2 regions of the Ignatzschineria larvae DSM 13226 genome follow, and region 1 is predicted to be linked to the other one. Evidence: riboswitches for the same ligand, from Rfam matches in the RefSeq annotation. Region 1 holds a riboswitch; the other holds the start of a gene.
The links. A riboswitch is a leader RNA that binds a small molecule or an ion and turns the genes downstream of it on or off. The one in region 1 is predicted to bind preQ1.
Positions count from the first base shown of each region.

Region 2: another riboswitch for preQ1. It lies ahead of WMO13_RS06160 (7-cyano-7-deazaguanine/7-aminomethyl-7-deazaguanine transporter); the one in region 1 lies ahead of queC (7-cyano-7-deazaguanine synthase QueC).

Region 1 is NZ_CP150637.1:2,330,398-2,333,821, reverse strand. It holds gene queE (7-carboxy-7-deazaguanine synthase QueE) at 1-494, opposite strand, end outside; gene WMO13_RS09640 (6-pyruvoyl trahydropterin synthase family protein) at 491-916, opposite strand; gene queC (7-cyano-7-deazaguanine synthase QueC) at 918-1,571, opposite strand; PreQ1 riboswitch class I at 1,576-1,620, opposite strand; gene WMO13_RS09630 (AbgT family transporter) at 1,827-3,317, opposite strand.
Region 2 is NZ_CP150637.1:1,511,808-1,515,231, forward strand. It holds gene WMO13_RS06150 (FUSC family protein) at 1-1,023, shown strand, start outside; gene WMO13_RS06155 (hypothetical protein) at 1,237-1,656, shown strand; PreQ1 riboswitch class I at 1,778-1,822, shown strand; gene WMO13_RS06160 (7-cyano-7-deazaguanine/7-aminomethyl-7-deazaguanine transporter) at 1,830-2,489, shown strand; gene cfa (cyclopropane fatty acyl phospholipid synthase) at 2,638-3,424, opposite strand, start outside.

The DNA of each region.
Region 1 (3,424 bases):
TCATCATTAAAAATGACGACTTTAAGGGAGATATTCCGTCCTTTTAATCGCTGAATAATTTGAGTTAATAACGGGAAATCGGTGATCATTTCACTTGAAGGGGGTTTAGGGGAGAGAGTGACCTCATCGATCTCTAAGAGTGCTTCATTCCAATGAGATCCTTGGGTTTCAATCGCAACTTTAAAACCCGCTTGATGGAGTAAGTGCACCAATTGATCTAATCCCTTAAAGAGCGCAGGATTACCGCCACTAATGGTAATATGATCTACACGATTGTGTTGTAAATGATCTTGTTGCAATGCAATGAGTGCTGTCAGAATCTCTTCACTATTCATTAAGGTAGGTTTAACAGATCCATCCCAAGTGAATTTCGAATCGCACCAAACACATTGATAGTCGCAGGCAGCAAAACGGACAAAGCAAGTTTTGCGCCCAATGACCATTCCCTCACCTTGAACCGTTGGGCCAAAAATCTCTAATACCGGGAAGTTCATATAAAATCCTCCGCTTTGGGTCGATAGCAGACATAACTTGTCGGTGTTTCGCGTACTAATACTTGGAGGCAACGGGGCTGGTGGGGAAGGGTATTCAGATGATCTTGTATTCGTCGCCAAATGGCTTCGGTGACCACTTCAGTGGAAGGTGGGCGCGTACTAAAATCCTCATGGTGATTGAGTAGTGTGTGATCATAGGGGGCATGAACCAGCTTTTTAATCAGCTGAAAATTCACTAAAAAACCACACTCATCTAGCGTATCTCCGACAATTGTGATATTGACAAAATAGGTATGGCCATGAACTTGTTGGCAGATGCCGGCGGATGGATCGGGAATATGGTGGGCGGCTGCAAAATGAAGATCCTTATTCATCTCATAACGAAAAGGATGGGCAGGCGTTGGGTAGAATTGCTGTAACATCTTATTCCCCCTTTTCTGCTAAATATGCTTCTAATCCTTTTTGCCGTAAAATACAGGCCGGGCAAACACCGCAACCAGAAGCAGGAATCCCTTCATAGCAGGTCAGTGTTTTTTGTTGAATATAATCAAATGCGCCTAATTGATCAGAGAGTGCCCATACCTCTTTTTTATCTAACCACATTAACGGCGTATGAATTTGAAAATCGGCCTCCATTGCCAAATTTAATGTGACATTGAGGGATTTTACAAAGTTATCTCTGCAATCAGGATAACCACTGAAATCGGTTTGACTGACACCCACAATAATATGTTGAGCTTCTCTCTGATAAGCCACCATTGCCGCAATAGAGAAGAAGAGATGATTACGGCCGGGAACAAAAGTTGAAGGTAATTCTCCCGCTTTCTGTTCGATGTTGACCTGATTGCTGGTTAAAGCATTTTGCGTGAGTTTAGAGAAGAGATCGAGTTGGAAAGGAAGCCATTCTACGCCAAGCTCTTTGGCAATCGCTTTAGCATGTTGCACCTCTTGCTGATGGCGTTGTCCGTAATCGAACGTTAAAGCAATAACTTCTTGGAATCTCTCTTTTGCCCAGAAAAGGCAAGTAGTGCTATCTTGACCGCCGCTAAATACGACGATTGCTCGCTGCTGTTTCACATGAATCTCCTTAGTTTTTTATAGAGGGTTGCGCTAGAACCTCTTCAATAGCGTCGCAAAAGTATAGCAAACTTTAAAAAAGAAGCTAAAGGGAAATAGAATTTTTTATAAATAAATTTTTACAAATGACATTTATATTTACGAATATGCTAATTTAATAATCAATATATCATTTGGTTTTGTAATAAAAAACCTCGGAAAATTCCGAGGTTCTATCAATTGATTAGATCTTATATCAAATAGGTTATCCGATGACTACATCGGCCCTAAGGGTAATCCTAATGCGTAATAACCTAAGAAGAGTGCACCCCAAGTGGTGACGAGAATAATCGAGTAGGGGAACATAATCGATAGGAATGTGCCAAATTTGACTCTGCTGTTGTATTGAGCGATAAGCGCTAGCACCATCGGGAGGTAGGGGTTTGTTGGGGAGATGACATTGGTCGTGGAATCACCAATTCGATAGGCCATCTGAATGGCATCAGGCTCAATGCCTAAGAGCATCAATAGAGGTACAAAGATCGGTGCCATCATCGCCCATTGTGCTGATCCACTGAAGACTACAAGATTGACTAAGCCTGACAGAATAATGAGCGCTCCTAACATCACGATGGAGGGTAATTCTACACTTGAAAGGAAATCAGCACCGGATACCGCAAGCCAAAGTGAGAGATTTGTCCAGTTAAACCAACCGATAAACTGGGCAATAAAGAAGACTAATACGATATAACCCCCTACATTTTTAAGAGCATTCGTCATTAATCTTGGCAGATCATCAAAGCTTTGAATTGTGCCAGCTAAAACACCAAAGACGATTGAGCAGCTGATAAAGAAAGTCATAATAATCGGAATCATGCCACTTAAGAATGGAGAGGGCACTAATCCCCCTGAAGGACCACGCAGTGGGGAATTTTCGGGATAGATCGTAATGACTAAGAGCGCAATAAAGAGTAGCGCAAAGAGCCCTGTATATTTAAGCGCCCGGCGATCTCGATCGGAAACGGCATATTTTTGACTCTCATCAGAGGCTTTTGCCCCAAAATCTTCCTCTACGGGAAAGCGGGGTTCAATCAGCTTTTCCGTAATCCAAGAGCTCATGATGGTGAGAAATGGCACTGAAAGAAGCATAAAATACCAGTTTGCCGCCGGTGTAATTTCAGCCCCATTAATCGTTGCGGAAGCCTCATTGGTAACGCCAGAGAGTAATACATCCGTCCCGGCAATAAAGATATTGGCTGTAAAACCCGCTGCAACCGCCACAAAGCCGGCACAGATTCCTACAACCGGATTGCGTTTTGTTGCGGCAAAAATAATACCGGCAAGGGGAGGCACTAACACAAAGGCGGCATCAGAGGCTAAGTTACCCACAATGCCCACTAAAAAGATAGAAGCTGTTACAAACCGACGAGGCGCATTGAGGAGTAATGTTTTAATAGCAACATCAGCTAGCTTAACCTCTTGGACTAAACCGACTGCGATCATCATACAGAGTACAAGTCCTAAGGGTTTGAAGTTAATGAAGTTTGTGACTGTTGATTGAAGAATATAGACTAATCCTTCGCCACTAATGAGATTGCGAATAGGCACTGTTTCATGTGAAACAGGATGGGTAATATTGAGTCCTGAACCGCTCATAATCGCTGATATTACTGCAATAATCAGGCAGAAAATCATAAAGAGATAGAGTGGATTTGGAATTTTATTTCCGATGGTTTCAATATAATCGAACCAACTTTTTTTCTGCATAAGAAGCCTCCAACCCAGTAAACCGGGCGTTATTGATCTATAAGTATTAAAGCGCTCGCCCTATATTGGGTAGCATGAAGGTTTAATTATGGATTCTATGAATCCTG
Region 2 (3,424 bases), 820 kb from region 1:
ATGGCGAATATCATCAATGATCCTGCCGAAAATCTGAAACCTATTTCTCTAGAAAAACGCATTACAATCAAAGAGATTTTGCTCAATACGCTTGATCGTAACTCTCTTGTTTTTCTTACCGCTATTCGATTTGGTATTATCACCTCTATTGCGACCATTATTGCCCATAGCTTTGACTTTACTAGATCCTACTGGATTCCTCTATCTTGTGTTGCCGTGATGTCTGGCTCCTCAATGATTGCTACATTCCATAGAGCTTTGCAACGCTCAATGGGAACAATACTCGGCATTATCATCGCCACAATTATTCTCCATTTTCACCCCTCAGGCTATGCGGTGGCACTCTCCATTCTATTATTTACAGCGCTCACTGAACTTTTTATTGTCAAAAATTATGGACTTGCCATTATCTTTATTACACCCAATGCGTTAATTCTTGCAGAAACAATTACCGGCGGAGAATTTTCCGCTTTTTACTTTGCAAGTGCTCGCATGATCGATGTAATCATTGGTAGTATTATTGGCCTTATTGGCGTTATTTTAATGGGTAGAAGAACTGCATCGCTTAGAATCCCGCGGATCATGATGCGCACGCTTCGCAATCAATCTCAAATGTTATTGCTTCTATTCTCTCCAGAAACATCTTCTTCTCACCAACAAATCCATGATCGTATTATCAAAATGCGAACGAATGTTACAAATCTCACAGCACTGTATGATGCTGCCTCTGGCGAAATTCCGCTTAAAAAAGCGCTAATCGAATACTACTGGCCGATCATCTATTCTATTGAAAAGATTGCATTTTTATTAGAGCATGCGGCCGAAGTGGATCACCGAAATATACCGACCGAATCGGAAATTGCTTCTCTAATCTATCTCTTTGAAGTATTAGCAAACTCCCTACAATATAATAATCCAATAACCATTAGACCAGTGCCAATTATCTCGCAATTTCCAGCTATTACGCAAGAAATTATTGCGTTACAAAATGCGATAGAAAAGAGATTATCTGTACCTAAATAAATATATATTCACAGTATTCTTATTAAAAACGGTACTACACCCAAAACAAACATTCTTTCAGAGACAAAAAAGGGAAAGTATATTATTATATGACAAATATGAACAAAAAATAACTTATTAGAATTAAAAGTATTAAGGCTTTTTCTAATTTATACGTTCCATTTTTTAGCCGCAATATCAATTTATCAAAAAATATGAGGATAGATTTTAGTCATGAAAAAAAGTTTGTTAACAATATTAGCACTCTCCTTCTTATCATCACTACATGCAGCAGAGATTACCACTATAAAAGAGACACCAATTACAGATAACGATAAAAAAGCGATTGTTGTCGATATCTATGCACCGGAGGCTGTTACTAAAAGTGATAGAGAAGCCACATTAAAATTAGCGGCTCAGTCTTATGAAGCAAAAGGGTATGAATTTATTCAAGTTATTTTACGCCCATCTTCACACGCAGAATTTACCAATAATTTTGGTTCATTAGGAATTGCAACTTACTCTGTAGATGGTTGCAATCTACAAGGTCTGCAGTGTAAAGATGAAAAATGGAACATCAAAGTGACAGACTACATCCTTACAGAAAAGGATCATAAGAATATTAATGATGTGGTCAATGATGTCAAATATTAGAGCCAATAGTTAAATAACTCGAGATAGGTTATGGATATCGTGTAAATAACTACAAATTATTTGTCTAATTGCCGCATACTATTGCGGCTTTTTTATTACTCCACTTTAGGCTACAATACAGCACCTCGTGGTTCGAGAACCTCCCACGCAAAAAAACTAAGGAATTAAAATTTATGTATCAATTTACGCAAGCGGAGAGACGACGAGCGCTCTATCAGCTCTCTTTCTTTCATATTCTGATTATTGCTTCGAGCAACTATCTTGTACAACTTCCCTTCACCATATTCGGATTTCATACTACTTGGGGCGCTTTCACATTCCCCTTCATCTTCCTCACCACAGATTTAACCATTAGAGTATTTGGCGCTTCACTTGCACGCCGCATTATTTTTGTCGTGATGATTCCGGCACTTATTATCTCCTATGTTATCTCAGTGATCTTTTTCAAAGGCGAATGGCTAGGTTTTAATGAGCTATCAACTTTCAATCTTTTTGTCGCACGAATTGCACTTGCTAGTTTTGCTGGATATCTTGTGGGACAATTAATGGACATTACTGTTTTTAGTTATCTTCGCAGAAATCACCGTTGGTGGGTTGCGCCCAGTGCAGCGGCAATTGCCGGTAACTTTATAGACACAATCGTTTTCTTCTTCATTGCATTTTATCAAAGCGATGATCCATTTATGGCGGCTAATTGGCAGGAAATTGCTCTCGTGGATTATGCGTTTAAATTATTGATTTGTGCTATCTTCTTCCTCCCGCTTTACGGCCTACTCCTGAACTTTATTCTTAAAAAGATGTCATCGCTCCAAGCAGAAAAAATCACAGCATAATTTAATGGATTCTCATAATCTAAATGACTATTTCTTGTCTCTATATTGTTATTGACATAGAACTATAATAAAGATTCCCCTAATAATTTTATAGATCAATATTAGGGGATTATCTTTTATGAATTAGCTTAACTTAAAGTTTGATAGATTAACGAGGGACTCTAATACCACCATCAACACCATTTGGGCTCCAAAGAATTTGCCACAATTGAATATCACGAGCTCTAAATGCACCCGCGCAAGCAAGAAGATAGTAGCTAAACATGCGTTTGAATCTTGGTGTGTAATTATTCTCAATTTCTGGCCAAACATTCACAAATCGCTCATACCATGCCATTAAGGTTCGATCATAATCTGCACCAAAATTATGCCAATCCTCCATTATAAACTTACTTTGACTTGCATTCGCAATTCCTTGGATTGATGGCAAAATACCATTAGGGAAAATATACTTTTCGATCCAAGGATCAACATTGATCTTGTTATAATTAGAACCTATGGTATGCAGTAGAAACAGACCATCTTCCTTAATATTTTTACGTACAACATCAAAATATTCAGAATAATTTTTAGGACCAACATGCTCAAACATCCCGACCGAAACGATACGATCAAATTGATCATCAAGATCACGATAATCTTGTAGCAATATCTTTACGTCTAAATCTCGGCAACGCTCTTGTGCTAATTTCTGTTGTTCTTTGGAGACTGTCACTCCGGTAACAGATACACCGTAGTGTGTTGCTGCATAAGCAGATAATCCACCCCAACCACAACCTATATCCAATAAGCGCATGCCGGGCTTTAAATCTAGTTTACGGCAGATCAAATCTAATTTAGCTTGTTGTGCCTCTTCTAAAGTGGTAGCTTTCGCCCAGTATCCACAAGAATATTGCATATAAGGATCTAGCATTCTAGAAAAAAGATCATTTCCT